DNA from 3 places in the Heliomicrobium sulfidophilum genome. Region 2 is predicted to be linked to each of the others. Evidence: riboswitches for the same ligand, from Rfam matches in the RefSeq annotation. Region 2 holds a riboswitch; each other region holds the start of a gene.
What was found. Region 2 has a riboswitch for cobalamin ahead of cbiD (cobalt-precorrin-5B (C(1))-methyltransferase CbiD). Riboswitches for the same ligand answer to the same signal wherever they lie in the genome.
Positions count from the first base shown of each region.

Region 1: another riboswitch for cobalamin. It lies ahead of AC0CW1_RS14340 (AIR synthase related protein); the one in region 2 lies ahead of cbiD (cobalt-precorrin-5B (C(1))-methyltransferase CbiD).
Region 3: another riboswitch for cobalamin. It lies ahead of AC0CW1_RS09075 (energy-coupling factor ABC transporter permease); the one in region 2 lies ahead of cbiD (cobalt-precorrin-5B (C(1))-methyltransferase CbiD).

Region 1 is NZ_JBVTZZ010000005.1:1,821,382-1,831,505, reverse strand. Features, by position in the region: gene AC0CW1_RS14365 (SiaB family protein kinase) at 1-205, opposite strand, end outside; gene AC0CW1_RS14360 (response regulator transcription factor) at 499-1,206, shown strand; gene AC0CW1_RS14355 (sensor histidine kinase) at 1,293-2,276, shown strand; gene AC0CW1_RS14350 (DMT family transporter) at 2,354-3,265, opposite strand; gene AC0CW1_RS14345 (ECF transporter S component) at 3,456-3,968, opposite strand; gene AC0CW1_RS14340 (AIR synthase related protein) at 4,048-4,800, opposite strand; cobalamin riboswitch at 4,911-5,086, opposite strand; gene AC0CW1_RS14335 (stalk domain-containing protein) at 5,156-5,671, opposite strand; gene AC0CW1_RS14330 (MarR family transcriptional regulator) at 5,809-6,231, opposite strand; gene AC0CW1_RS14325 (efflux RND transporter periplasmic adaptor subunit) at 6,395-7,594, shown strand; gene AC0CW1_RS14320 (efflux RND transporter permease subunit) at 7,598-10,124, shown strand, end outside.
Region 2 is NZ_JBVTZZ010000004.1:349,727-359,850, forward strand. Features, by position in the region: gene rny (ribonuclease Y) at 1-514, shown strand, start outside; gene AC0CW1_RS03275 (hypothetical protein) at 662-1,183, shown strand; gene AC0CW1_RS03280 (TIGR00282 family metallophosphoesterase) at 1,312-2,094, shown strand; gene AC0CW1_RS03285 (stage V sporulation protein S) at 2,310-2,579, shown strand; gene AC0CW1_RS03290 (dipeptidase) at 2,754-3,713, shown strand; gene AC0CW1_RS03295 (LL-diaminopimelate aminotransferase) at 4,125-5,306, shown strand; gene AC0CW1_RS03300 (hypothetical protein) at 5,408-5,683, shown strand; cobalamin riboswitch at 5,697-5,868, shown strand; gene cbiD (cobalt-precorrin-5B (C(1))-methyltransferase CbiD) at 5,961-7,259, shown strand; gene cbiE (precorrin-6y C5,15-methyltransferase (decarboxylating) subunit CbiE) at 7,172-8,437, shown strand; gene cobI (precorrin-2 C(20)-methyltransferase) at 8,438-9,154, shown strand; gene cobM (precorrin-4 C(11)-methyltransferase) at 9,151-9,918, shown strand; gene AC0CW1_RS03325 (cobalt-precorrin 5A hydrolase) at 9,915-10,124, shown strand, end outside.
Region 3 is NZ_JBVTZZ010000005.1:698,138-708,261, reverse strand. Features, by position in the region: gene AC0CW1_RS09090 (energy-coupling factor ABC transporter ATP-binding protein) at 1-603, opposite strand, end outside; gene cbiQ (cobalt ECF transporter T component CbiQ) at 657-1,352, opposite strand; gene AC0CW1_RS09080 (energy-coupling factor ABC transporter substrate-binding protein) at 1,462-1,797, opposite strand; gene AC0CW1_RS09075 (energy-coupling factor ABC transporter permease) at 1,794-2,468, opposite strand; cobalamin riboswitch at 2,715-2,896, opposite strand; gene speD (adenosylmethionine decarboxylase) at 3,190-3,561, shown strand; gene AC0CW1_RS09065 (HD-GYP domain-containing protein) at 3,651-4,874, opposite strand; gene AC0CW1_RS09060 (hypothetical protein) at 4,996-5,172, shown strand; gene glgP (alpha-glucan family phosphorylase) at 5,361-7,031, shown strand; gene AC0CW1_RS09050 (YjfB family protein) at 7,247-7,429, shown strand; gene AC0CW1_RS09045 (RluA family pseudouridine synthase) at 7,756-8,757, shown strand; gene trmB (tRNA (guanosine(46)-N7)-methyltransferase TrmB) at 8,866-9,579, shown strand; gene AC0CW1_RS09035 (TMEM165/GDT1 family protein) at 9,897-10,124, shown strand, end outside.

The DNA.
Region 1 (10,124 bases), on a different contig from region 2:
AGTTTTTGATGTTCTGCGTCTGTTCAATAAAGACGGCGAAGATGTTGAAGATATCATTTTTGGGGCGGTTTTCAATCTCCAGGTAGTTTTTCACCGCTTCGCCCAGTTCCTCAATGATCCCTTGGGTGAAACGCCCAGAAAAGCTGATCAACACGTTTTCGCTGTGAAGCGCCTGCTGCAGTTCTATCATACGGTTGCCGTTCATATCGCTGCCTCCTTTGGCGCGGATTTACTTCCATCTTATCATCAAATCGTATGTAGTGAAACCAAGGTGGGATCTGCTTTTCGTCGATGCTGGTATTACGTTCATTATAAAATGAGCCGCCAAACCTTGCTTTAAAATCGTCGCTGAAGTACCTTAAGCCTATGTAAAGTCGGTAGGGGCCGGGCATCTTCAGCAGTACTCGCTTCAAGCAAGGATGCGCTCGTCGCAAGAAAAGGATGCAGACGAATCATGTCGAATCTTAGAAGAAAAAGAATACGCAGGGAGGGGATGGGATGCAGGGGAAGAAGATCCTGATCGTAGAAGACGATGTGAAGATCCGGCAATTGTTGGTTCTCTACCTCGAAAAAAACGGGTACCGCATCTTTGCGGCAGAGAGAGGTTCTGATGCGCTTCGCCTCTTCGAGTCAGAGCAACCTGACCTGATCCTGCTGGATATCCTGCTGCCCGATATGGATGGTTATCAGGTCTGTCAGGAGATCCGCGACTGCTCCAACGTGCCGATCCTGTTCATGAGTTGTATGAAGGAAGCCGAGAACATCATCCAGGGTTTGAAACTGGGTGGCGACGACTATATCACGAAGCCCTTCGACCCCAACGTGCTGGTGGCAAGGGTGGAGGCGAAGCTCCGCAGGGCGCCCATCTTCCGGCGCGTCCCCCCTGTCGAAGAACCGTCGCCGGTCCGCACACTCGTTTTTGATGACCTGGAGATTGACCTGGCCAATTACCGCGTCTCCATCGGCGGGCAGCTTGTTTCGCTGGCGGCCAAGGAATTACAACTCCTCTTCTTCCTCGCCCAACACCCCAACCAGGTCTTTTCGGCCCAGGAACTGTACACGAGGATCTGGGGGTACGAGGATGTGGGCGACTACCGGACGGTCATGACCCATGTGAGCAACATCCGCAAAAAGCTCAAAAGCTCCCCTTCGTCGCCAGAGCGCATTCAGAACATCCGCGGTTTCGGTTATAAATTCAACGCGTAGATGTCAGCACTGCCAAAAGGCCTGGGCCTTTCGTGGTAAACCTCTGCTTTGGCGCCCTCTGCCGCTGCGGAAAGGAGCTATCCTCGTTGCTGAAAGATGGAGACGGCAACACATTATTCGGAAGGGAAAGACTCGTTCTGGAGCGGTCAAAGGAGAACGGCGACCGCTTTAGCGATCCGGATGCGAGACAAACCTTTGCCAACCTGGCTTCCGAATATGAAAAACTGTTGAAGGTGTCGGCAAAGATATTCAAGATCAGCGACATCCAAGGGCGATTGCTCAAGGAACGGGAGTATGAGATCAACGAGGCCAATGCGACATTGCACCGGTTGGAGCAGTCCCGTCGCCGCCTCGTCTCCGATATCTCCCACGAACTGGGCACCCCGATGACGGCGATCCAGGGGTATCTGCGGGCCATGCTGGATGGGATCGTGGCGCCTGACCGGGAGAATCTGACGATGATCTACGAAAAGGTGCTGCTGGTCAACCAATTGGTGGAGGACCTCTTCGACCTGTCGAAGCTGGAGTTCGGTCAGCCGAGCTTCGACAGGAAGCCGGTTATGCTCCGCCCGTTGGCCGACGATTTGATTCGCAAATACGGCGCCGATATCCGGCAACGAGGGTGCCATTTTGAATCCACCCTGGACCTGCCTTGCGCCGCAGAGGGTAAATTCACGATAACGGTGGATACGATGCGCATCGAACAGGTGATGAACAACCTGATCTCCAATGCGCTCAAATACACGCCTCCCGGCGGGACGATCAGCCTGCGCTTTTGCTGTGAAAACCAGGGCGGAGGCGATGCTTCAGGGGAGACACCTGCCGCGTCGGCGTTGAAGATCAGTGTCGTCGATAACGGCCCCGGCATCGACGAATCGGCCCTTCCCTATCTCTTTGACCGCTTTTATCGGGCCGACCGTTCGCGTCAGGCAGAAGGGGCCGGCCTCGGCCTCGCCATCGCCAAGCAGATCGTGATCGCCCATGGCGGGCAGATCGGCGTGCAAAGCCAGCCTGGCATGGGGAGCCTTTTTTATTTCACATTGCCGGTTACTGCGACGACTCCTGAATGACAGATAAAAAGAAGACAATAGAAGCAGCCTCCCAAGGTCTTTCCCCGGAGGCGGTTTTTCATTTTTTCATTCGCCCTTTATGGGGACATGACCCTTTTCATCGGCTCTTTCCTTTGAAAGATGCCCGAGGCCAGCAAAGCGCCCCCGAACACCAGCGCCCCGCCGAGCCAGTGGTAGCCATAAAGGGGTTCCTGCAATCCCCAATAAGCAATGCCGGCGGCGTAGACGGTGATTAGATTCTGAAAGAGGGACGACACGGTAGCGCCGTAGGCTTGCACCGCCTGGTTCCACCAGTAGAAGGCGATGACTGACGCGAAAAGTCCCAAGTATACGGCAGCCCCCCACATCCAGGGTGCCGCCGGCTGACGGGTGGCGGCGGAAAGGTTCCAATCGAGCAGGCCCATGGGCAGCAAGAGGAGTGCGCCGATGGCGAAGGAGTAGCCCGTCGCAGCCAGCACAGGGACCTCTTGGGCCACCTTGCGTCCGGCGATGGTGTACAGCGCCCAGAGCGCCGTCGCCAACAAGACAAGCAGGTCGCCGGGATTAAAGGACAGTTGAGCCAACTGTTCCCACGAACCATGGGCCGCTACGACAGCGATGCCTACCACCGACAAGATGATACCGGCAGCCTGATTGCGCTGAATCTTCTCCCGATCGATGAGAAAGACGAGCATGGCCGTCACCATCGGGCTCAGCGAATTGATCAATGTGGCGTTTACCGATGTGGTGTAGCGCAAACCGAGATAGAGGACCGTGTTGAAGAGGCATACCCCGGCCACCGCCATCAAGCCGATCCAGCCCCAGGAACGCCGGGAGATCTTCCGGGCAGGGTATGTGCGAAGCGCCAGGGGCAGCATGATCAGCGCGGCGATGGTGAAGCGGATGCTCGATAAGGCGAAGGCCGGGATGGCGACGACGAGGAGGCGCCCCATGACGAAATTCGTGGCCCAGATGAGCGGCGTCAAGATCAGCTTATAAAACGGATTCAATGGTTCGACTGCACTGCCTTCCTATTATGGATTGCCACGTTGCTTCATTCTTTTTGTATGATTTTATCATACCACAATCACGGTAATCGGGCGAAGTTCTTGCAGGAAAAGAAAAGACCGCAGTCCTTGACAACTGCGGTTAATGTTGGCGTTGAAGATATGATTGATTCGTAAGGAGGATCCTCCGTCGTTACATGAACCTTCCCTTCGCCCCTCGGTAGGCGACTGCAGCTAAGCCCACGTTAACGGCAGAACCGGTAACCAGGAACGGCATGACAGCCGCCACAGCGCCCCAGCCGCCCATAAGCAGCATGGTCAATGACGAGACAACACCGTTGAGAAATACGCCGACGACGAAGGCCGCCGTCAAGCCAAAGCGATCATTCATCACATAAAAGACATAAGCCCACAAGGCCATCTGCACCGCGATGAAGAGATGGATGGGCAGAGTCAGGGGAAAGCCGACCACCATGGCGGTGAGCAGGTGACCGAGAGTGATGACGATCATCCCTCCCGTGGCGCCGAGGGCCAGGGCGGCGAAAAACCCGGGAAAGGAATCGAGCCCGATCGTACCGACCGGGCTGGGGATTTTGATCATCGCCCCGACGGCGCTCAAGGCGATGAGTACGCCCATCAAAGCGATTCCACGGACGCTTTTCCAGGACGCATGCGTTTCATTATAATGCATCTGCATGTTGCTCATGAGACAGACCTTCTTTCCATTTTTGTTGAAGAACCTGAACAAATGCTGGCAATCCTGCCGTCGTCCTCAGTGGCACCCATCATCCGCCTCTCTCCGCCAATTTGCCAAGATAATGAATGGGCGCTCCGGCGACCGTCAGGGGCTCCCTCTCGGCGGTAAAGACCAGGCAAGTTGACGGACCCGCCGACTTGTCAAGATCCAAGCCGGTATCCATCTGCCAGTCGCGGATCCGGCAACCGGCGTTTGCAGCCAGGTTTTCCGCCTCTACCCGGATCCCTCTTGAGCCGACAGGGACGACTTCTCGGACACCGGGCTGAGTCAGCAGCGCCCGCACATGTCCGGCCCGGGCGATCGCCTTCCCGTCCTCCGTCACTACCTCAGCCCCCACCTTGGGCCAGCCCAAGCAGTACACTTTATCGCCAGGCCGGGAAGCGCCCACACGCAACCCTGCTTTTTCGACGGCGCCCACGACGGTGATCCCGACACCGGTCTGCCGGGTGGGTATGTTTTTTTCGGTGCTGATGACCATGGGCAGGTCACGCTTTCCAATGGCCGCCAGTTCGTCGCGGACGCCTGCAATCACCTCTCCGCTCGTCGGATAGGGCTCGTTGGCGATGGCGACTGTCAGCGCCACCGGTTCTGCGCCGATGGCGAGCACCTCCATCAGGGCCACGCGGGTGGTAAAGATCCCGACGATGTAAGGCGGGACCTGGACAACATCGAGTTCCTTGCCGCCGATGGCGCCGCAGGAGTCGCAGGCGACCACGAGGCACTGCTCCTTCGCCAGGAAGACGACTTCCACATCACGCCCCTGGTAACCCAAGGATTTCACCTCCTTGCGCTTCTTACGATTAAGATTCCTCCGGAGAAAAGAAAAAGTTCACAGCTTCTTCGCTGTTGCCGAGGCAACAACAAAGAAACCATGAACTTTGCCATCATTCATGAACGGTAATGTTACAGGCAGGTCTCCTGACTCCGAATCATCGCCACTGCGCGCCTTCCCGGTTTTCCCAGTGGCATCCTGCGCAGGGCTCCTCGTTACAGTGGCGGGACCGTCCGGGACTTTCACCCGATTCCCTATTCTCCCCCGGAGGGGCACCTGAAACATCGCACTGAACTTTGATTGTATTATAAGGGACAATCTCTATCGTTTCAATCGGCGCGCCCCCGGTTTCTTTCGCGCTAACCTACTTTCTAGTCGAAAGGTATTCGGCCATGATCCTCTTTTCGATATCTGACAGCGTTACGGCCGCCGGCATCGTCGCTTGGAGATTCTCTTGAACGGGGTTACTTAAGATACGATAGATTTTCTCTTGATCGTACTTCGATCCGATGCTTCCCAGGTTGGGGCCAATCTCCAGGCTGCCTTCCGTCCCGAATTTATGGCAGGCAATGCATGCGCCCTTGCCGTCAAAAAGCTGTTTCCCGATGCGAACGATTTGTGTATTCACATCTGTTACAGAATGGATGAAGACGGCGTTGCTCGCCTCATCCCATCGGGCGATCGCTCCCAACGATTCTGCCAGCGACCCCACCGGAACATAGATACGATCTTCCATGACTAACGGTGCCCCACTGAGACTGTCGGTGATGTCTCGGTCATTGACGAAAATGCGCACCATGGCGTTTCCCCAGGCGCTCGACTGAAGTCCCAACAGGATCAGAAGTGTGGCTGTCAGCAGGATGGCCAATCTTTTTTTCATGTGCTCTGCTCCTTTGTTTTCGTGATAAAAACCAAAGCTCCCTTGGTTAATATTACCACGAAATATACTTTAAGCCTAGCACATTCTGCAATCAGCCCGACTTCTGCTCCCGCTTCTTCCTCGATGGATGTTGCGCGTCATCGTCCAACGGGCTTCAGTACACTGTTCATCTTCTCGAACCCTCCGACCACCTGCGCCAGATCTGCGCTGGAGAGTTCCCTCAGTTGCCCCTTCAACCGTTCAAAGCGGGCCTCCTGGATCGCCTGGATCGTCTGCGAACCCTGATCGGTCAGCGAGACCATGACGACGCGCCGGTCCTTATCCGACCGCTCTCGCGTAATCAAGCCCATACCGGCCAGTTTGTCCATCATGCCGGTGACGGCGCCGGAGGTGATGCCGATCTGGTCGGCGATATCGGTCGCTTTGCAAGTCCCCGACTTCCATAATATATACAAAAGAAAGATCTGCCCCTCTCCCAGGTTGCGCTCCGGGCCGATATCTTGGACGGCGCATTTCACATTGTAGAAAAAGACCTCCAACAGGTCCTTGATCGCGTTCAACTGTTGTTCCTTAACCGCTTCTTCCCTTGACAGTTCTTGTCCTCTCCCTTACGATGATAACGTCTTAGTCGCTAAACATTTTAGCATCTAAGATAAATATTAGGCTGGTTGAGACCGGCTGTCAATGAAAGCATCATTTGCATTTGGCAGAGGAGGATTTTCGGTGAAGAAACAAATCGGCGTCGGCCTGCTCGCCGTCACCCTGCTGGCTGCGGGGACAGGCTGCGGTAAAACGCCTGAGCCGTCAGCCCAGGAAGCGACAACCCAGGCGGTGACCGTCGCCAAGGCGGAACGGGCCGACCTGTCGAACGTGCTGACCTTTAGCGGCGCTCTAGCGGCGAAAGAGGAATTGAAGCTGGTCCCGAAGGGACAGGGCAAGGTGGCACGCATCAACGCCGAAGTGGGGCAGCGGGTCAACGCCGGCGATATCCTGCTGGAACTGGATAACGCCGACATTGCAGCCCGTTTGGATGCGGCTAACGCCGGTGTCGACGTGAACAAAGCCAGCCTGGAACGAGCGCGCCTGCAATTGGACATGGACAAGATCGCCTTTGATGACGCACAACGGCACTTTGACCGGGTAAAAGCGCTCTTCGATGCGGGCGCATCAGCGAAGTCCGACTTTGATTCCGCAAAGAGCGCCCTGGACACGGCGGCGAAGCGGGTCGCCTCTGACGAGGTCTCCGTCGCGTCTGCCCAAGCGCTGCTGAACCAAAGCCTGGCCCAGGTCCGTCAGACCCAGGTGGACCTGGAAAACGCCGTCCTCCGTTCGCCCATCTCCGGCCTCGTCTCGGCCCGGAACGTGAACGTGGGCGAGTACGTCTCCAATACGGAGCCAGCCTTTACGGTCGTCCACATCGACACCGTCGAGGTGAAGGCGGACCTGACGGAGAGTGACGTCAACGCTGTCCGGCCTGGCCAGGAGGTCGATGTGAAGGTGGCTGCCGCCAGCGAACAGCCCTTCAAGGGACGCATCGCCAAGGTGAGCCCCGCCGCCGATGAAAAGGCGAAGACCTTCCCCGTCTGGATTGCTGTCGACAACAAGGACTACATATTGAAGCCCGGCATGTTCGCCGAGTTCCAACTCCCCACGGCCCATAAAACGAATGTCCTGACGGCGCCAGCAGAAGCGATCGTCGTGCGCAACGGCGCGCCCATCCTCTTCGTCATCGCCGACGGCAAGGCGATCGAACGCAAAGTCAAGACCGGCTTCTCCGACGGAAAACGGACGGAGATCGTCGAGGGGCTCAAAGACGGCGACATGATCGCCACCGGCGGCCAAATGTCCTTGGCCGATGGAACACCGGTCTCCGTGAAAGAGGCGCAACCGGCGGGCGCCCCAACCGAAAAAGGACAGGTGTAACGGATGAACCTCACACAATTCGCCGTCAAGCGACCAGTCGCCATGAGCATGATTGTCCTCATGTTCGTCGTGCTCGGCCTCTATAGCTACCGCATGCTCGGCGTCGACCTGTACCCAAACATCAACTCGCCCTTCATCTCGGTCAGCGTCTCCTACCCTGGGGCCGGCGCCGAAGAGGTGGAGAGCCAGATCGTCAAGCCCATCGAATCGGCCGTCTCCTCCATCAGCAAGGTGGACAAGATCTTCTCCCAGGCCTCGGAAGGCTTCGGCGTCGTCATGATCGAGTTCGAACTGACGGCCGATGGCGACCAGGCAGCCAATGACGTGCAGAAAAAGGTCGACTCGATTAAGGGCGCCTTGCCGGAGGATGCCGCCGATCCGGTCGTGATTAAGATGGACTTTAACGCCGCCCCTGTCATGACCTTGGCGCTGAAGAGCAACCTTCCCGCCCAGGAGACCTATGACATCGCCGAGGACCTCCTCAAGGAGCCCCTGCTCAAGGTTCCCGGCGTGACGGACGTGAGTCTCGTTGGCGGCCAGCGGCGGGAGATCCAGGTGAACATCGACAAAGCCCGCCTGCAAGGCTACGGCCTGTCCATCAACCGGGTCATCGACCACCTCAAAGACGAGAACCTCAACCAGCCGAGCGGACGCCTCGACCAGCCTGATCTGGAGTACAACGTGCGGGTCATGGGGCAGTTCAAGACAGTCAAGGATGTGGAGGAGATCCAGATCCCCCTGGCGAACGGCTCCAAGATCCCCCTCAAGGCCATCGCCACTGTCACCGACGGCCTGCACGAGGTGCGCACCATCAGCCGCGTGAACGGGGAACCGGCCATCGCCGCCGTTATCTTCAAACAGAGCGACGCCAGCATCGTCGATGTGGGCGACGGAGTCAAAAAAGTTCTGCCGGCGATCCAAAAGAGCCTACCCCCGCATGTGGAACTGATCGTGGCCCGCGACTTCTCCGATTACGTTCATAACGCCCTCAACGGGACGCGGTCATCGATCATCGAAGGCATCATCACGACGGCGCTCGCCCTCTTCTTCTTCCTGCGCGAGTGGCGTTCTATGGCCACCGTCGTCGTCGCCATCCCCACATCGCTCATCGCCACCTTGATGGGCATGTACTTTGCCGGATTCAGCTTCAACATGATGTCCCTCCTGGGGATGGCCCTCTGCATCGGCATCCTCGTCGACGACTCCATCGTCGTCCTAGAAAACATCCACCGCCACCGCGCCATGGGCAAATCGGCCATCGACGCCGCCCTGGAGGGGCGCGCCGAGATTGGCATGGCGGCCATCGCCATCACCCTCTCCGACGTGGTCGTCTTTGCGCCCATCGCCTTCATGGGCGGCATGGTCGGTCAGTTCTTCCGCCAGTTCGGCCTGACTGTCGTCATCGCCACCCTCTTCTCCCTCTTCATCTCCTTCACCCTGACACCGATGCTGTCGGCGCGGTTCTATATGGAAGAGGACCCCGAGACAAAGGAATTGAAGGCAAAAAAACGCCAGGCCTCCCTCTACGCTCTCTTGCAGCGCAAGTTCGGCCCCTATGGCGCTCGCTTCTGGTCCACCCTGGATCGGTTCAGCGACGGCTTTTCCAACTTCTACATGAAAGCGCTCCACTGGTCCCTGCGCCGCCGCTTCACCGTCATCACCGTGGCGCTCCTTGCCTTTGTCGCCAGCCTGATGCTGATCCCCATGGGTCTGGTCGGTTTTGAGTTCATGCCCAAGTCAGACCAGTCTGAGCTCAGCGTCACCCTCGAACTGCCTAACGGTACACCTCTGGCCAAGACAGACGAGGCCGTCCGCGAAATCGAGGCTTTCGTGACCACCATCCCCGAGGTCAAGTACTACCAGAGCAGCGTCGGCTTCAGCAGCGGACACGGCGGCTCCTCCTCCTCTTCCCACAAAGCCGAGGTCGGCATCCAATTGTTCAAGCGAGAGGAACGGCAGCGAACCATGTGGGAGGTGGCCGACCAACTCCGGGAATTCTCCAAAACCTTCACCAAAGGCACCATCCATGTCGTCGAATCGGAATCAGGCGGCGGCCCGCCGGGAACACCGATCCAGTTGGAGATCTCCGGCCCCGAATATGATCAATTGATGGCCATCGCCGATCAGGTGAAAACGATTGCCGCCAGCATCCCCGGCGCCAAGGAAGTGGACACCAACTTCCGCCTCGGCCAGCCGGAGGTGCAGATCAGCATCGACCGCTTGCGCGCCGCCGCCTACGGCCTCTCGGTGAACGACATCTCTCGGACGCTACGGGCCTCTTTGAGCGGCGACAAGGCCACCGTCTTCCGGACCGGCGACGACGAGTACGACATCCTCGTCCGCTTAGATGGGCTCCAGACGGCCTCCGTAGAAGACCTGAAACGGATCACTGTAACCAACTCGTCCGGCGTCCAAGTGCCCCTCAGCCAGCTCGCTGAGGTGAAAAAGGGCAGCGGTCCCACCGAGATCCGGCGCATTGAGCGACAGCGGACGATCACCGTTTCAGGGAATCTGAACAAAGACGTGCCCC
Region 2 (10,124 bases):
GGCCTCCGAGTTGGGCGTCGATCCCGTCCTGGCTCGCCGCGCCGGTCTGTTGCATGACATCGGAAAAGCGGTCGACCATGAGATGGAAGGCAATCACGTCAGCATCGGCATCGACCTGGCTAAGAAATACCGCGAATCGCGGGAGGTTATTCACTGCATCGCCGCACACCATGGCGATGAAGAGGCGCGCACCATCGAGGCCGTCCTTGTGGCGGCGGCGGATGCCGTATCGGCTGCCCGCCCGGGCGCTCGCAGGGAGACCCTCGAATCCTACATCAAGCGGTTGCAGAAGCTTGAGGAGATCGCCGACTCCTTTGAAGGCGTCGAAAAAGCCTTCGCCATCCAGGCCGGACGCGAAATCCGCATCATGGTCAAACCGGACAAGGTGGATGATGCCGAGTCGCTCCGTGTCGCCCGGGAAATTGTCAAACGGATAGAATCTGAACTGGAATATCCCGGTCAAATCAAAGTCGTCGTCATCCGCGAAACCAGAGCGGTTGACTACGCCAAGTAAACCGTTGTCGAGCGAAGGCCGATCCGCTGCGGGTCGGCCTTCCTGTTTTGCCAGCAGCTTTCCCCAGGTTCGCGGACGAATAGGGAAGGATTTTGCCATCCTATGTAGAAACTGTTCACATTCGAACGCCGCGAGGAGTGACCCATTTTGAGCTTGCGTTTTAAACAAGGACCGGAAGTGAACGGCAGCATGGGACTGCTTATCTCGATTCTGGTCCGCTATCCGGAAGTGGGTACTGTCAATTATGACCCGGCTCGCCGGGTTTTAAAGTTCACCTTCCTGCTGCAGCGCGAGAGCGCTAAGGACAAGCTGCCCACGATCGCCCAGGGCGTCAAGACGGCTCTGGAGGTCTTTCACGAACTGGAAGGACTCTCTCCATCAGTCACCTCGGTCGAACCGCGTCACGGCGACGGTCTGGCTAGCCTTGAGGTCTACCGCGATGTGGAGACCCTCTCGTTGAATGAGATCGCCCTCCTGATCGACCTACTGAACCAGCAGGCCGGCCAGGCCATCCTCTCGGAAGACGAGGGAGAAGCCTTGCATGAAGAAGAGCGCTTGTGGCAGGAAGAGCTCATCTCCCATATGCTCGACAGTTTGAAAAGCGGGGGTTATGACCAACAGGTCTACGCCTTCCGGGAAGAAGGCCGGGTCATGGTCTATAATAAGTAAGACTTCCAGACTTGGGACATAGCCGGATCGGTTCTATGGGAAACTGTGGTTGACAGCAGCCACAGTTTCCGCCATAGTGGGGGAGAAACTGTAAGAAGCAATAGACGAATGTTGGAGGCCGAAGGGATTTGCGCATTCTGTTTATCGGCGATATTGTTGGCAAGCCGGGGCGGCGGGCCGTGGAATTGATGGTGCCGAAGCTGGTTCGGGAACGGGCGATCGATTTCGTCATCGCCAATGGTGAGAACGCTGCCGGCGGCAACGGCATCACCCGGGAGATCACCCATGAGTTGCTCGACCGGGGGATCCATGTGCTGACGATGGGCAACCATGTTTGGGACAAACGGGAGATCATGGACTTCATCGACAGCGAGCCGCGCCTCATCCGCCCGGCCAACTACCCTATGGGCGCACCAGGGCGGGGATGGGGCGTTTTCACACTGCCTAACGGCAAACGGATCGCCGTGGGCAATTTTTGCGGTCGTGTCTTTCTCGATAACCTCGACTGTCCCTTTTACGGGGTGGGACGCATGCTCGAATCGCTGCATGGCCAGACCGATTATGTATTCATCGACTTTCACGCCGAGGCCACATCGGAGAAGGTGGCCTTTGGCTGGCACCTGGATGGCCGGGCGGCGGCGGTGGTGGGCACCCACACCCATGTGCAGACGGCTGACGAGCGTATCTTGCCTGGCGGGACTGCCTATATCAGCGATGCGGGTATGACGGGCCCTTACGACTCCGTGCTGGGAGTGAAAAAAGAGGCGATCCTGCGCAAGTTCATCACCGGCCTTCCCGTCCGCTTTGAGACAGCGACGGGACCGCTCCAGTTTTGCGGTGTCATCATCACCTTAGCCGATAAGGGCAAAGCGACGAAGATCGAACGGGTCTTTGAGAAACTCGACGGGTAAAAGAAAAGCGTCACCAAAAACCACTCCATTCCATAGGTTCGTATAGGAGACAGGCGTCCCACAGACAGAAACGTTTGTGGGCTTTTCTTGAACTTATTTGGACAAATTAACAGGATAAAAATGGAGAAAAAATAGATTGAAAAAAAACAATTTTCGTTGTAATCTAGAAACACACATTAGTGGAAATTACATGAAAAAAACAGGGAGGCCGTGACATGGAAGTGCTCAAAGTATCAGCCAAATCTAGCCCGAACCGAGTGGCAGGCGCCTTGGCCGGCGTATTGAGAGAGAGAGGCGGCGCCGAGATTCAGGCCATCGGGGCGGGCGCCCTGAACCAGGCAGTCAAGGCGGTGGCGATTGCACGCGGCTTTGAAGCTCCTCGGGGGGTTGACCTTATCTGCATCCCCGCCTTTACCGATATCCATATCGACGGCGAAGAGCGGACGGCGATCAAACTGATCGTGGAACCGCGTAATAGGGCATAAAAACTGCGTCAAAGGAATCAGGATAATGAAGGGTTACGTACATAAAGTCAAGGTCTACCTGCCTCACGTGGGCAGGTCTCTTGCTTTCTGGACTTTGTTTTCTATCGCTGGGGGGTGACCATTGTTTTTTCAAAGATGTGAGATGAGTTTTAGGTTGCGAGAGGGGGATGAGGCTTGTTTCCCGTTGTCGATGCCCATTGTGACACCCTGTTAAAGGTCCGCGACGACGGTTTTTCCTTTTCCAGCAATGACCTTGCTGCTATCTGCGCCAATTCACTGCAGGCGGGGGGCGTGGTTCTCCAATTTTTTGCCGCTTACATCGGTGAAGCTTACAAACCATCCGGCAGTCTCCGGCGTACATTGGAGTTGATCGAAGCCTATCACCGGATGGTGAAGGAGAATCGTCAATCTCTCTTTCCCTTGCTGTGGAAAGGGGAACTGGCCGATGCTGGTCCGCGCTGCGGCGCTTTGCTGGCGATTGAGGGAGGGGAAGCTCTCGCCGGGTCGCTGGCGCTGTTGGATGTGTTCTTTCGTCTCGGTGTCCGTTCCATCGGTTTAACCTGGAATCAGCGCAACCTTCTCGCTGACGGGAGTTGGGAGGAAGGGACCAAAGGGGGCTTGACCCGTTTTGGACGCCAGGTGGTTGAGCGGATGGAGAGCCTGGGCATGGTCATCGATGCAGCCCACATCGCGGCAGCCGGTTTTTGGGATCTCTGTGCCCTTTGTTCGAGGCCCTGGCTGGTCTCCCATACCTGTTGCCGCAGTTTATGCGATCACCCCCGCAACATCGACGACCGCCAGATCTATGCGCTGGCTGAGCAGGGTGGTGTCATGGCGATCACCTTCTACCCGGAGTTTCTTGGGGAGTCGAGGGCTGATGTGGAAGGCGTCGTCGATCATATCGAGCAGGCTTTTCAGGCTGGAGGAGGTTATGAACACGTCGGTATCGGCAGTGATTTTGATGGCGCTGACTGTTTCGCCCGCGGCTTGGAAAGGGCTGATTGTTTTCTCCGTTTGTGGGATGCTCTGGCTCGAAGGGGTTTTTCAGACAACCAGATCGGGGCTGTCGCCGCCGGCAACCTGATGCGCCTGTTGAACCAAACCCTTCCGGAGCGACCGGTTGATTCGCCCTGAATCCGCCAGTTAGGCAAAACGTCTAAAAGGGTAAATTCAAGTGTATGTGTTGCTGAACCGCAGGTAAAGAATAGAAACAAGCAACGGGACGAAAGGGGAGGCCACATGGAGCGTCGAGACCTCCATTGTGAAAATTGTCTGTACGCCGATCGTGTTGGTGATTGTCTGCCCTGTAATGAATGCATCGATGGCAGTGAATACGAGTCATCGATAGAAAAGGAAATGGACTGAAGAGGAAGCGCCGGGGAGCCGGCGCTTCGCTGTTTCAACGCTTGCGTTTCGTCATTTCTCGTTGACTATCGCCGTAGCTCTGGGAGACCTGGCAGCCTTTCCGACAGGGAAACCTTGAAACACCCCCGGGATGGGACTAGAATGAGAGATGAAGATTCTTTATCGGGGGAGATACATAGCATGTTTGAATGGAAACCGGCCCGCCGGATGGACAGCCTCTCGTCGGCCATGTTCTCGCGAATGGACGCGTTACGGCAAGAGGTGGAAGCTGGCGGCCTTGATGTGATCAACCTCAGCATCGGCAGCCCCGATCGCCCCCCAGCCCCCCATGTCCGGCAGGCGCTGATGGATGCGCTGGCGCGCGATGACGCCTACGGCTACGCTTTGACGGATGGATTGATCGAGTTCAAGCGTGCCGTCGCCGATTGGTACCAGGAACGGTTCGGCGTCACCTTAGACCCGAAGACAGAGGTCCTCTCGCTGATGGGTTCCCAGGATGGGCTCGGCCATCTCGGCTTGGCCTTGCTTGATCCCGGCGACATCGCTTTGGTCCCCGATCCGGGATACCCCATCTATACGGCGGGCGTCCTCCTCGCTGAAGGTGAGCCTTATCCGCTTCCACTGGAGCGGGAACAGAACTACCTGCCGGACCTGGATAGCATCCCGGAAGACATTCTTCGCCGGGCCAAGCTGATGATTCTGAATTACCCCAGCAACCCGGCGGCGGCCACGGCGGAGTTGGACTTTTTTACCCGCGTCGTCGAATTTGCCCGCCGCAACCGTATCATCGTCCTCCATGATATCGCCTATTCGGAACTGGCCTATGACGGCTACCGCCCGACAAGTTTCCTGCAAGCGCCAGGGGCGAAAGAGGTAGGCATCGAATTTCACTCTGTCTCTAAGTCCTACAACCTGGCCGGATGCCGCTTGGGCATGGCCGTCGGCAACGGCGAAGTCCTTGCTGTTCTGGCCAACCTGAAATCGAATATCGACTACGGCGTCTTCAAGGCGGTCCAATGGGCGGCTGTGGCGGCCTTGCGGGGGCCTCAGGAGATTGTCGAGGAAAATGCCAGGGCCTATCAGCGCCGACGTGATGTGCTCGTCGACGGCTTGGCCCGCATCGGCTGGCAGATGGATAAGCCGAAGGCCTCCATGTTTGTCTGGGCCCCGGTGCCTAAAAGGTTTGCCTCCTCCTACGCTTTCGCCGAGGAATTGCTGCGTGAAACGGGTGTCCTCGTCGTCCCGGGCAATGCTTTTGGCGAGCGGGGCGAAGGTTATGTGCGCATTGCCCTGGTTGTTTCTGAGGCGCGATTAGGTGAGGCCGTCGAAAGGATCGCCAGGCGGTATCGTTTCGAAGATTGATCGAAGTCTGTCTTGATGGTTGATCGAAGTCTCTCTTGTGGGATAGTTCGCCTGCCTTTGACATAAAATGGTGATAAGACACAGGCAGGAGGGCGGGACCCATGGGAGAAGGTATTCGCGAATCGCTGGAAGCGCTAAAGGATGAAGTGGACTACCTGCGCTCACGGCTGAATCAATTAAGACTCAGTCGCCGTGTGTTGATGGCCTTGTTGGAGACGGTGGACAGTGAACGGCGGGACGCCATCGCTCGCCTGGAGGCGGAAAATCGCCGCCTGCGCCGTTTGCGGCGAGGCGATGTCGAAAAAATCTCCCTGATCCGCAGTGACGACAGAAAAGTTCTTTGGATTTGCAGGAATGATTCAAAAGACGGCGAATAATTTTATGTATCACATTACGCATATTCGGGGCAGGCGTCACGTATGACGCAGGGAAGTCGGTGTGAATCCGACGCGGTGCCGCCACTGTGATGGGGAGGGCGCTTCTATAGCCACCGGGGAACCGGGAAGGCGAAGCGTGCCGATGAGCCTAAGCCAGGAGACCTGACTGCCCCCACCGCAAGAACCCGCGCGCTACGGGGGAGGTGACCGGACCGGGGAATGGTCATTTAATTCCTCAGGTTTTCATTTGTGTCAAATCCCACACCTTGCTGAGGGGGTGGGTTTTTTTTATGGGCGGGGAGAGTGGGAACAACTGCGAAAAGGCTATACGACGGGCTCCTGCGCCGCCGCTGCGGCCAAGGCGGCGACAGGGCTGATCTATGGAACCCTTGCCGAAGCATCCGATGATAGGACTGAGCTTCCCGCTGTTTCGAAGGGGAATGTATTTAATATGTTCCGCAAGGTGGATCGCTCCTTGCGAGCCGATCCATCTCAAGCGGATGAAACTTTCCTGCCCGATGACGAATTGCTGATGGTGGAGATCCCCTTGCCTCAAGGCGACCGGCTGATAGTCCGGGCAGAGCGGATCGACGACCATGAACCCTCAGTCATCGAGACTGGAAAAGTCACCTGCCAGGTGATCAAGGACGGCGGCGACGACCCTGACGCGACCCATGGCATGGCGATCCGTGTAACTGCATGGCCTGCCCCGGAAGGGATTCACATCGACGGGGGACTGGGTGTCGGACGGGTGACCAAACCGGGTTTGGCCGTTCCGGTGGGGGAAGCGGCCATCAACCCGACGCCGCGCGCCATGATCACCGACGCTGTCAAAGAAGCGCTTCCACCTGGCAAAGGGGTTCGCCTCATCGTCTGGGCGCCGGAAGGGGAGCGGGTTGGGCCATCCACATTGAACCCCCGCTTGGGCGTCGTCGGCGGCATCTCCATCTTGGGGACGACAGGCATCGTCAATCCCATGTCCGAAGAGGCCTTCAAACACAGCCTGGAACCGCAGATCGATGTGGCCTTGGCGGCCGGACACCGGACCCTTTTTCTGACGCCCGGCCATATGGGCCGGCGCGGTTTGGAGCAGCGGGGGGCGCCCGCTGACGCTATTGTGCTGATGAGCAACTTCGTCGGCCATATGCTGGACACCTGCGCCAAGAAGGGCGTTCAGGAGGTTCTCCTCTGGGGTCATGTGGGGAAGCTGGTCAAGGTGGCTGGCGGCATCTTTCACACCCACAGCCATGTCGCCGACGGGCGCAGAGAGATCATTGCCGCCCATGCAGCTCTCTGCGGATTGCCCTTGGAAATTGTCCGAGCGCTGTTGGAGGCCAACACGGCCGAAGCGACGGTGGAACTGCTCAAAGGGGCCCGACGTCTGGACTTGTTTCACCACCTGGCTGACGTGTCCGCCGAAAAAGCGGCACAACGCTTTGGAAGAACCGTTTCCGTCATATTCACCGATTTGAAGGGAGAACCGCTAGGGTGGAGTCGCCATGCAACGCTTCCGGGACTAGACCGGGATTTCCGGTCACCGTCGTCGGCATCGGTCCCGGCACAGAAGAATATTTGACACCGGCGGCGCTGCAAGCGGTCGAGGAAGCCGAATTGCTCGTCGGAGGTCCTCGGGCGCTGGCGCTCTTCGCCAGGTATGACAAACCTGGCAGGATCATCGACCGCCATCTCGATGATCTGATCGATTACATCGCGGCGGAACGTCTGTCCCGGCGCGTCGCTGTTCTCGTATCGGGCGATCCCGGCTATTACAGCCTCTTGCCTCGTCTGGTCCGTTCCCTTGGGGCCGACACGCTTAGGGTCATCCCGGGTCTGAGTTCCTTGCAGATGGCTTTCGCACGCCTCAAACTGCCCTGGCAGGAGGCTGCCTGGAAGAGCATGCATGGTCGACCTATGGGGGATGCCCTTGCTGCCCTGACCCATGCAGGGTGGGTTGCCTTCCTGACCGATCCGGACCATTCGCCCGAAGCGATCGCTGCTTACCTTGACGCACAAGGGGAGGGGGAACGGCGCGCCTTCGTGACGCGCAACCTCGGTTATAAAAATGAATCGGTTGAGGCTGGCACTGTACATACAATTGCACTCGCGAAAACAGGTGCATATCGACCGTCTCTTTTGATCGTACAGGGCGGCGTTGAGGCCAAATCGAACAGCAAACCGCCTGCCATCGGTTTGCCTGATGATGCCTTCGTCCGCGGCCAGGTCCCCATGACTAAGTCGGACATCCGGGCGCTCACGCTGGTCCGTGCCCAGGTCGGGCCAGGGGATATCGTCTGGGATGTGGGCGCCGGCACCGGTTCGATCAGCGTGGAAGCAGCCTTGCAGTCCCGAGGTGGAAAGGTTTTCGCCGTGGAGCGGGGCCAGGCCGGCTGCGATCTGATCGAAGCCAACGGCCGCAAGCATGGCGTGGACAATCTCGTTGCCGTGTTGGGCGAGGCGCCGGAGGCGCTGGCCGATCTGCCGGCGCCCGACGCGGTGATCGTCGGCGGCTCCGGCGGAAAACTGCCGGAGATCCTGGAGACCCTTTGGCGCCGCCTGAAGGCGGGCGGCCGGCTGGTCCTCAACGCCGTCACTGTCGAAACGGTCTTTACCGCTACCCAATGGCTGCGGGAAAAGGGGATCCCTTTTCAGGCCAGTCAGATCCAGGTGAACCGGTTGGAGCCGGCCGGTTCCGTTCACCTGTGGAAAAGTCAGAATCCTGTCACCATCATCTGGACCCGAAAGGAGAGTGGCTGAATGTTGGGCCGATTTTACGGCATCGGCGTCGGGCCGGGCGATCCGTCGCTCTTGACGCGGCGGGCCGTCGCCCTGTTGGAGACGACGCCGGTGATCTTTACGCCCCGTGGCAAGGGGGGCGGCGAGGGTGTGGCGCTGACCATCATCCGGGACATCCTGCCCGAGACCGCAGAGGTGGCGTCGCTGCACCTGCCCATGACCCAGGATGACCGCCTCCTCCGGGATGCCTGGAAGGAAGCGGCGCAACAGATTTACCAGGTGCTCGCTGCCGGGAAGGATGCGGCCTTCGTCACCATCGGCGACTGCCTGCTCTTTTCCACCTATGGCTACCTGTTAAAAGCGCTCCGGGAGATTGAACCGGCTGTATCTGTCGAGAGCGTCCCCGGCGTCACCTCTTTTTCCGCCAGCGCTTCCCGGCTCAACCTCCCTCTCGCCGAGGGAGAGGAGCCCTTGGTCGTCGTACCGGCTTTGCGTGACCCTGAGGAACTGCGTCCCTTGTTGCGGCAGTTTCCCAACCTTGTGCTGATGAAGGTGGCCTCCCGCTTCGATGAGATCTATCGGGTGTTGCAAGAGGAGGGGCGGGCCGAATCGGCTGCCTTTGTGGCCCGCTGCGGAACGCCGGAGGAGCGGATCGTCTGTGACCTGGCTTCCCTGGTCGAGCAAAAGCTCGATTATCTCAGTCTGTTGATTGTCAAAGAAAAGGGGATGTCGATTTGATCAGTTTTATCGGAGCGGGACCGGGCGATCCTGATTTGATCACCGTCAAGGGGCAGAAGCGCCTTGCTGAGGCCGATGTGGTCATCTACGCCGGAACGCTCGTCAATCCGGACGTCCTTTACGTCTGCCGCCCTGACGCAGAGATCCATAACAGCGCCTCGATGACTCTGGAGGCGGTGCTGGATGTCATGAAGCGGTCCGTGGCCGAGGGAAAAAAAGTGGCCCGGGTGCATACGGGCGATCCGAGCATCTACGGCGCCATTCGGGAACAGATGGACACCCTCGACGAACTGGGCATCCCCTATGAGGTCATCCCCGGCGTCAGTTCCTTCTTGGCTGCCGCGGCGAGCCTGCGCAAGGAGTTTACCCTCCCCGACGTCTCCCAGACGGTGATCATCACTCGCCTGGCTGGACGGACACCGGTGCCAGAGAAGGAGTCCCTGGCCGGACTGGCCCAACATAAAGCTTCCCTCTGCATCTTTCTCAGCACCCACCTTCTCGATCAGGTGACAGCCGAATTGATCGCCGGCGGCTATCCCGAAGACACGCCAGCCGCCGTCGTCTACAAAGCCTCCTGGCCTGATGAAAAGGCTGTCCAGGGAACCTTGCGGGATATCGCCTGCAAGGTGGCCGATGCCGGGATCTCCCGCACGGCCATGATCATGGTGGGCCAGTTCCTCGAAGGGCCGTACCAGCGTTCCCTCCTCTATCATCCCGAGTTTACTCACGGATACCGGGAGGCGGAACGGGGGAGCGGCGAGTGAACGTGCTGGCGCTGACGCCGGGCGGGAGCGCCCTGGCCCGGCGCATCGGCAAGGTTTTTCCGGAGGCGCGGCTGTGGTTGCCTGCCGACGGGACCATCATGGATGAACCTGTTGAGGCTGCAATCTCTTACTGGCACCTCCCCTTGCGGGACACCTTCGGACAGATCTTCTCCGAGGGAAAGCCGATTCTTTTCATCGGCGCCCTC
Region 3 (10,124 bases), on a different contig from region 2:
GTCCATCTGGTGCAGGGACATGACGATGGTGGCGCCCTCCCGGTTCAACTGTTCCAGCAGTTCGAGGATGCTTCTGGCGCCGGCAGGGTCGAGCCAGGCCAGCGGTTCGTCGAGGATGATCACGCTGGGGCGCATGGCCGCGACGCCGGCGATACAGACCCGCTTTTTTTGGCCGTAGCTGAGGGCGTGGACCGGTCGGTGGCGCAGTTCGGTGATCCCTGTGGCCCGCAGGGCCTCGTCGACGCGGCGGCGCACCTCTGCCTCGGGAAGGCCCATGTTGAGGGGACCGAAGGAGATGTCCTGTTCGACGGAAGCGGAGAACAGTTGGGCGTCAGGGTCCTGAAAGACGAGGCCCACTTGGCTGCGCAGTTCGCGCAAGCCCCGGCGGGAGTAATCGATGGGCCGGCCCTGGAAACGGACGACACCGCGGTGCGGCTTCAAAGCGCCGTTGAGATGAAGGAAAAGGGTTGACTTCCCGGCGCCGTTGGCGCCGACGACGGCGATCTTGCGTCCCGCCGGGAGGGAAAGATCAATACCCCGAAGGCCGCAGTTGCCGTCGGGGTAGCTGTATTCCACTTGTTCTGTTTCCAACAGGGCAGTCACGATGTAAACCATCCTCTTTTTCAGGGAGTGCGGCGTTGATTCGGCCAAAAAGATCAATCCCGGCTGCGCGGTAGCACGCGAAGCTCCTCTTCATACCCTCGGGCCGACAGAGCGATGTAGAGTTCCTTGGAACGGATGAGGGAACGGATGAAGAGGTTGGCGGCCAAGATGCCGAGGGAGCGAAGGCTGTTGGCTTTGGTGGCGTAGCCGAGGCGCGACGCCTGGGCGATCAGGATGGCCTGGGTTGTCTCCATGAGCACGAAAATGAAGCGATAGATGAGAAGCATCAGTTCTGTCACAATCTTGGGCGCCCGTATGCGGGTCGCCAGTTCGATCACATCGACCATTGGCGTGGTGAGCACCAGAAAATAGAGGCTGGCGGTGGCGCCGAGGGAACGAAAGAAGAGGATGCCGGCCTGTTGCAGACCGGCAGCCGATATTCCAGGGGAGTAGGGGCCGATGGTTACCTGGGCCACGGGGTCAAGGGGGGAGGGTGACAGCGCTACAGTCGCGCAGCCGGTGAGTAGGAAGAGACCCGGCACCGTCATCAGTTTCAGGAAGACCGATAAGGGGATGCGAGCCAAGAGGACGAGCAGTGCGCCGGAGAGCACCGTGATCGCTCCGGATAGGCAGGGCGTGGGCGCTATCAGGCTGACAAGCAACCCGGTGAGGGCGGCAAGTCCTTTCCATGCCGGTGATTTGTCTCGCAGCTTATTGGCCCAAGCCCACTGATCGATCGTGAAGAGCATATGTGTGACCCCGTTTAACAAGTTTCGGTAAGTCGATATCAGCGTTCCATCATCGTCAGTTCGCCTATCCGGTGTCTGCTGTTCGCCGGCGCGCTCATGATTTAGTGCGTCAGGCGTCGCCGAGAGGTTTGCGCCCCATGCCGGCGCCCATCCCTGAACCTGTGTGGACGTTAGAACCACTGTTGTTGCGGCGGCGCGCGAAGTAGTAGGCGATGAAGCTGGCGCCGGCGGCGGCTTGCAGGCCGAAGAGAAGCGGTTCGGCCTCTTCACTGGGTTCCCAGAGGGACTCGAACCAGGGTTCGTAATCGGGAGCGATCGTTTGGACCATTTCTCCTGCCTGATCATCAGCGCCAGCAAAATCGCCGGTAAAATGCATGATCAAGGGAACACCCGTCAGAAAAAGAGCTGCTGTGATCAGGACAAGCTTGTTCCGAAGCCCGTTCATGCTTTCACCTCTTTCGAGAAAATCTTCAGCGCCGACAACTCGGCAGTGGAGTATTTGGAGAGGGCGTTGAAGATGACGACGGTCAACAGTCCCTCTGCCAGGGCCAAGGGGACTTGCGTGATAAGGAAGACGGAGCCGAATTTGACGATGGAGCCCATGATTCCGGTAGCTGTATCGGGGAAAGCCAAGGCGAGTTGCAACGTGGTGGTGACATAGGTGGCCAGATCGCCGAAGGCGGCGGCGGCGAAGATGGAGAGATTAGAGGAAAGGTTAAGGCGCTGGCCTAACCGGTAGACGCCGTAGGCGGCGAAGGGGCCCACGATGCCCATGGAGAAGACGTTCGCGCCCAGGGTGGTGATCCCGCCGTGGGCGAGCAGCAGGGCTTGGAAGAGCAACACAATCGAGCCGAGCACCGTCATCACGGTGGGGCCGAAGAGGACGGCGCCCAGACCGGTTCCGGTCGGGTGGGAGGAGCTGCCGGTGACCGAGGGTAGCTTCAAGGCCGACAGCACGAAGGAGAAGGCGCCAGCGACGCCGAGGAGCATTTTGGCTTCCGGATTGGTCCGGACGGTTTTTTCGATGGCGCGCACGCCGTGGACGACGAAGGGCGCCGAGGCGGCGGTCCAGGCGGCGGCATGGCTAAGGGGCAGATAGCCCTCCATGATATGCATTCGCAGACACTCCTTTTTGCGTAGGGGTGGTTTCGTGCTTTCCTAATCTAAAGGCCAGCTTTTTTCATCGTGCCGTACTAGCGGCGATGCCGTGCCGGGGATTAGATAGTGATAAAAACAACAATCATATGTTCGCACGATCCTTAGAGCTGCTTCATCGCCTTCGATAAGACGGTAGATTGTCCGAGCCGGGTGGAGATTTCCCCATAGGCAACAAAATAAAGCCCTCCCTTCCTCCCGAAGTGGGTCTTTCGTTTGCTGCGGGCAGGTCTCCTGGCTCGGGCATCATCCGCTCCCGCCTCCTTCCCAGACCGAAGTCCAGTGGATCTGTGGCGGGTCGTCTTCCCTTACAGTAGCGGGGGCTGCTGAGGCTTTGCACCTCATTCCCTTTTCAGCCGCTAGGCGGCGCCTGCAACAAGGTCAACCTGTGTTCGATTTTTCAGATAGCTATGGAAAGCACTATCTATATGCAATCGTATCACGTCAGGGCGCGCGGGGCAAGGGTGTCGCAAGGTTCAGGCAATAAAATCCTCTTGAAAAAAAGTATTGATCTGGCCCGTCATTTATGATATTAATAAACACATTGTGGGAACCAGGATTCATCCAAATCGGGTTTGGATTGCTTCAACAGACCGACGTCCCTGTTAGGGCGGGTCAGACCCACCCCCGGATGAATCACGTAGGTCCCGGCATCCAATTTGCTGGGAAGGGGGCCGAAATGATGGATTACTCCACTTTCGGACGACATGTCACCATTGACACTTGGGGCGTTGACTTTAAAAAATTGAACGACGCCCGGTTCCTGGAGGAACAGATGATTGAAGCCGCCAAGGCGGCCGGCGCGACCGTTCTCTCGTCCCAGAAGCAGCAGTTTGAGCCGCAAGGCGCGACGGTCTTGGTCCTGTTGTCTGAGAGCCACATCTCCATTCACACCTATCCCGAGAAGGGCTTCGCCGCCCTCGACTGCTACACCTGCGGGGAGACGGTGGATCCGGAAGTGGCCATCAACCACATGATCAAGGTGCTGGTTCCCAAGAAGACGTCGGTAAAGCTGCTCAAGCGCGGCGACGGACCGATTGAGGTCCTGAAATAACGACGGCCCATGAAAAAAAGCCTGGTTCTCGCCAGGCTTTTTCTAATGGGCTGCATTCGTTCTAAAAAAAACAATCTTTTCCAGTGGCGTTACATGGTCCGCTTCAACTCTTCAAACTCTTCGTAATGGCTGCAGAGCAGTTCGGCCAGATCCCCGTCAATTGCCTTTTCCTGGACCATCTTGCGCAGGATCGACTCGACTTTTTCCTGGGGGAGGCCTTTCCGGTAAGGACGGTCTTCCACGAGGGCGGAGAAGATATCGGCCACGGCCACGATCCGGCTGCCGGCGCTGAGTTGCTCGCCTGGGATATGAAAGGGGTAGCCGCGGCCGTCAAGGCGCTCATGGTGGTAGGCGGCCCACTGGGCGATTTCCGAAAAGCCGGGAACCTGATTCAGAATGTGGTAGCTGTGATAGGTGTGCTGTTTGATGATCAGGTACTCCTCCGGTGTCAGGTGGGTCGGCTTTTCCAGAATCTCTTCAGGGATGCTCAGTTTGCCGATGTCGTGAAGGAGGCCAGCCACCTCCAGGCGGGCCATATCAGCGGGAGAGAAGCCGGCCAGTTTGCTCAGGTATGTGGCTGACGCCGACACAAGCCGCGAGTGGCGGAGGGTGAAGCGGCTCTTGCTGTCGATGATGCGGGCGAAGATGGACGCCAGGCCTTTCAACTCGCAGTAGGGGAGTTGGATGGTGTGTTCGTCAGAGCCGACGGCCTGCCGGGTCAGTTCGTCGATGAATGGGGAGTCCAGGTCGAGCCAAAAACTCTCTTTCCCAGCCAGTTCGGCCAGGGCAGGGGATAACTCGGGTCGGAAGACGGTTCCGAACAGGCCGTCGATGGCATCCATGACCTTGCGGCGCTGGGTGAGGACATGCTCTGGCGTCAGGAGGACTTCGATGCGGTCGGCCAGATGGATCAAGTCGCCCAACAGCAGTAATGTAGGATCAATGTCAGACTCGTCTCGGTTGGGCTCGTTCCAATGGTCATGGTGATGTTCGATGATGATGGCCACTTCTTTTAACTGAGGCGAACTCGCCAGCATCCGACGCCCCAGTTCGCAATGGCTCTTGGGGGATTGGATCTCAAAGCGGGAGAGGTCGGTCTTCTGGGCAAAGGTGACGGCGCCGATATCGTGGATGCTTGCTGCGCAATAAAGGGTCTTCAGTGTTTTGACCGGAAGCGCCATCTCCCGTCCGAGGGTAACTGCCAAGTAGGCAACCCGGCGGTGGTGGCGGGAGAGGCCATGGGCGGTGAAGTCCAAGGCCATGGCGAGGGCACCGAGCAGCCGGGGAAGGTCGACGGGGGTGTAGGATGCCATCCGGTTGCCTCCAATTGTTTACGGATTTTTTATGGGACCTTCATGAATCTATCATTCATCTTACCATAAGATAAAGTCGTGTTGCTTTTGTTTTTTCTGCGACGGCGAAGGAGGTGATAATGTGATCAAACGGTTTACGGCGGAATGCATTGAATGTGGCACCGTGCGCAACGTGATCGTTCCCGCCTGTTCCCAGGCGGAACTGGCTGTAGATATGCTGGGCGAAATCGAACGCACCCGCACCTGTCCTTATTGTGAACAGGAAGGCGTTCGCGAACTTCAGGACAGCGTGGCCTAATCAACAAGGCAATGACGCAGTGATGATGGAATTGAACATGACAGCGGTATGGTTAACGGACAGGGTCGGCAGCATGGTCGGCTCTCTTTTTTTAAGAGATTGAAAAGGATCCAGAAAAATGTAGCCACTGGACGCCAGTTCCGTTATCATAGAATTGTGGGCAAATGCGCGAGAAGAGGTGAATGGAATTGAACGTTTCCTATCCTACGGGCACGGAACTCCCTCATGTCGCTTACTTTTGCATGGAATACGGTTTGAGCGCTTCTATTCCTATCTACTCAGGCGGTTTGGGCATTCTAGCAGGGGATTACATCAAGGCAGCCCAGGAACTAGGACGACCGATGGTGGCCGTCGGTATCCTCTGGCGTCAGGGATATACGGAGCAGCATGTCGACGTCAACGGTCAGCCTTATGACGTGTACCGCGATTACGAGTTTCCCGATCTGCGGGATACCGGTGTGACCGTGTCGGTCCGCATCTGGGAGCATGATGTGATCTGCAAGGTCTGGGTCCTGGACAACCAGGGGAATGTCCCCCTCTACCTGCTGGACGCCGGTTTTCCCGGCAGTCCCCACGGCTGGATGACCCAGCGTCTCTATGGCGGTGGGCGGCAGGAGCGCATTGCGGCTGAGATGATCTTGGGCATCGGCGGGATCCGGGCGCTGCGCGCCCTCGGCCTGCCCATCGATGTCTATCACTTTAATGAAGGTCACGCCGTTTTTGCCGGGTTGGAACTGATCCGGGAGAAGATGAACCAGGGGCAATCCTTCGAGCGGGCTTGGCACAACACGCGCCAGGAGATCGTCTTTACGACCCATACGCCTGTCGCTGCTGGCAATGAGGTTCATGACCACGATACGCTCGGGCGGATGGGCGCCTACAACGGCCTCAACTACAACCAGATGCGCGACCTGGGCGGTGATCCCTTCAGCATGACTGTTGCCGGTTTGCGCCTCTCCTACATGGCCAACGGCGTTTCCAAGCTCCATGGCCGGACGGTCCACCGCATGTGGGGGCATCTGGAGTCGATCCCGCTAATCTTTTCCATCACCAACGGTGTCCATCCGGGCACCTGGCAGGATCCCCGGATCAAGCAGGCCTTTGAGACGCGGGGTGACCTGTGGTCGATTCATATGGACAATAAGCGCAAGTTGATTCAGTATGTCAAGGAAAAAGGGTTGGGGAACCTGCGGGAGGACACCCTCCTGATCGGGTTTGCCCGCCGGGCCGCCTCTTATAAGCGGGGAGACCTGATCTTCCGCAATCCCGAGGTTATCGATCCCTACCTGGCGACGGGCAAGATTCAGATCATCTTTTCGGCCAAAGCCCACCCGGCCGACATGATGGGCAAGGAGATCATCGCCCGGCTGGTGGAATTCCAGAAGCGCTACCCTGACAATGTGGTCTTTATCGAAGACTACAACATGGACATCGCTACGCTGATGGTGCGCGGCTGTGACATCTGGCTGAACAACCCCCGCAAGCCTCAGGAGGCCTCGGGGACGTCTGGGATGAAGGCGGCCATGAACGGCGTGCTGAACCTGAGCGTCGAAGACGGCTGGGTCGGCGAAGGGGTGCAGCACGGCATCAACGGCTGGTTGCTCGATTTCCATCCCGGCGAGAACCTTTCGCCGCAGGAGCAGGATGAGTTGGATATGAACTCTCTCTACCGGGTGCTGCTGCAGGAAGTGCTGCCCATGTACAACAACAACCGCAAGCACTGGGTGGAGATGATGATGCTCAGCATCGACATGTCGCGCTGGCAGTTCTCCTCCCACCGGATGTGCCGCGAGTACTATGACCTGATGTACACGCCGGTGACGACGAACAAGCGGCAGTTGTTGAGCCAGTCGATCTGAGGGAAGTTTTTTTGAAGTCTACATAAAACTGTAACCGCGGGGAAACCGGTCTTCCAGTCTCTCCGCGGTTGTTTAATCCGACGATGGTCCCATGCGTCATTCGGCGCAAACGGATATACTGGGATCGAAAAGACTGAGGTAAGAGGACAAGGCCGTAACGATGGAGGAACACCGCGAAGACAACAGAGACACTGGAGACACCGGAGGTAAGCGCCATGAACATATCTCAACTGCCTGCGCCGACGCTCGTCAATGCGGCGTCGAACGGTGACATTGTCCACATGTTGGTGTTGAAAAAAGCGATGGATGTGGCGAAACAACAAGGTTCCGCCGATATTCGGATGATGGAGCAGAGCGTCACCCCCCATCTGGGTCAGCGGATCGATGTCAGAGCATAGCTCGAAAAGGGGTTATGGTTACTGGTGCAGTGTCGCCCAAAGCGTTTTTTGTCCCTTGCGGGATAAGAGGCGCTTTTTGTCTTTTCAGGCAGGGGCAGTTGCCGTTTCCCTATGTGAGAGATTATGATACACTTTCTGGAGGATTTGACAGCAGCGTCAGAGTGGAAGGCGCATAGGAACTGATGTGGGAGGGAGAGCTTATCCTGTAAGGCGAGGCGATGAATGTTGAGGAAGGACTGCGGATGGTGCGCCGCTTGGTGAGAATGCGGCAAAAATGATCGGGAAGATCGACGGGAAGAAGGCAGAGGCGTAAAGCGGAAAGGATCGTGGCCGTGTCGAAGGAATGGTTGGCTCATCGCATTAAGCCGGAGGAAGAAGGGCGGCGGATCGGCAGCGTCCTGCAGTTCTGCCTGGGTTTTTCCCGGCGTCGCTTGCAGGTGTTGACCCGCACCGATGGTTTTCGTCTCAATGGAAAGCGAGCCCATCTCGACCGGCGGGTGAAAGAGGGCGATCTGCTGGAGGTCTGCGTCCACCAGGAGGAGGAAGGCAACCTGGCGCCGGTCGCCATGGACCTGAAGGTGCTCTTCGAAGACGCGGACCTGCTCATCCTCGACAAGCCGGCGGGGATCGAGGTGCACCCGCCGGAACAGCGGGCCCGCTTCCGGCCGACCTTGGCCCACGGCGTGGCTCATTATTTCGCTGAGCGGGGGATCAAGGCGAGGGTCCGGCCGCTGCACCGGCTTGACAAGGACACGACAGGCATTTGTGTCTTCGCGAAAAACGCCTTCGCCCACCAGGCGCTGGACCGGCAGCTCCGCGACGGGAGCTTGCAGCGTGGCTACCTGGCCATCCTGCGCGGCCTGCCGGCAGAACCAGTGGGGATCATCAACGGGCCGATCGGACGCGACCCGGACCACCATATGCGGCGCAGGGTCTGCGATGATGGGGAGACGGCGCTCACCCGGTACAGGGTGACGCAGGTGATCGAACCGAGCGCCTCGGGGACGAAGGAAACACTGGGACATGAGCCGCCTGTGCCGGAGAATGGGGGGGCAGAACCGCTCCTGGCGTTGGCGGAGGTCCTTCTGGAGACGGGACGAACTCACCAGATCCGGGTGCATTTCAGCCACCTTGGCACACCGCTGCTCGGGGACCGGCTATACGGGGGAGACTCTCCCCGTATCAGCCGCCAGGCCTTGCACTCGGCTTGGGTGACTCTTTTTCAGCCCCGCAGCGGGGAGGCGGTGAAGGTCACCTCTAACCTGCCGGAAGATATGGCCCGCCTGATCGACGGAATAGAGATGAGCGAAAATCAAAAGCAGCTATAGAGGAAATAGGTTGAAGAAGCAGATGACAGCGGAGTCAGTTAAAACGAATCTAGGATAACGAAGCAAAATTACGAAGCAAAAGATCGCTAGAGAGATGACGAGGTTATTATGCGGTTACGACGAATCCCGGGCACTCGGGAGAAGATTTTGCAGTACACCCCCTGGCTGGTGACCGATCCGACGGCATGGCAGGGCCGGTGGCAGGAATATATCGCCGGTCGGCTCGGCGAGCAGCGGCAGGCGCCCCTGGAGATCCACCTGGAACTCGGCACAGGCAGGGGACGGTTTATCAATGAGATGGCCCGGGAGTGTCCGGATCGCTTCTGGATCGGCGCCGAACTGCGCGAGGAGGTCCTCCTGGACGCGCTGGAACAGGCGAAAAAGTGGGAAGCGCCCAACTTGGCCTTTTTATGGATCAATGTGGAACAGACGGTCGATATCTTCGGAACTGGCGAGGTTGACGGCATCTACCTCAACTTCTCTGACCCTTGGCCCAAAGCGCGCCATGCCAAACGGCGATTGACCCACCGGCGCTTCCTGGAACGGTACCGGCGCTACCTCAAAACCGGCGGACGGATCCGCTTCAAGACGGACAATGACGATCTCTTCCGGTTCTCCTTGGAAGAGATCGCAGCCAATGGTTTTGCCCTCGAACAGGTGACTTTCGATTTGCACAAGGATCCGGCGCTGGCGTCGATGGAGCTGTCGGCCAGGGTTATGACTGAGTACGAGCGGCGCTTTTCCCGGCAGGGGATGCCGATCTATCGCTGTGAGGCGATGCTGTTGGCGCCGATGGAAAGGGATGGGGCTGCTTCCCGCTAAAGTTGCAGGCGGCGCTGTGTAGTAGATAGGATTCTACAAGGATTGACAGGCACTGCATCATGGTTTACCATAGACTTGCCTGAGGGGAGTAGTTTCACGGGCAAGGTCAACAAACTGGCGTTACCGCCTGGCCTTGCCAGCCTGGACAAGCTGTACCGGCTTGGATAAACGGCTTAACGAGACCTCGGACACGTTTTTTGGCGTGTCCGAGGTCTTTCTGTTTTGTTGGCCTGTTTTGCCGGTTCAACCGCTCTGGGAGAATGCTCGACACATCACGTCATCCGAGCAGATTTCATCGTATTGAGGGAGGAAACATCGTGGAAGCATTTTGGGCATCTACCATCTTCGTCGTGCTCGCCGAGATGGGTGACAAGACACAGTTGCTGGGGATGGCCTTTGCCACCCGCTACAAGGCGATGACGGTTCTGGCTGGTGTCTTCGTCGCTACGCTGCTCAACCATTTCCTGGCGGTGGCGCTGGGCGATTACCTGACCGCCTTTGTGCCCATGGAGACGATCCAACTGGCGGCGGCTATCTCCTTTATC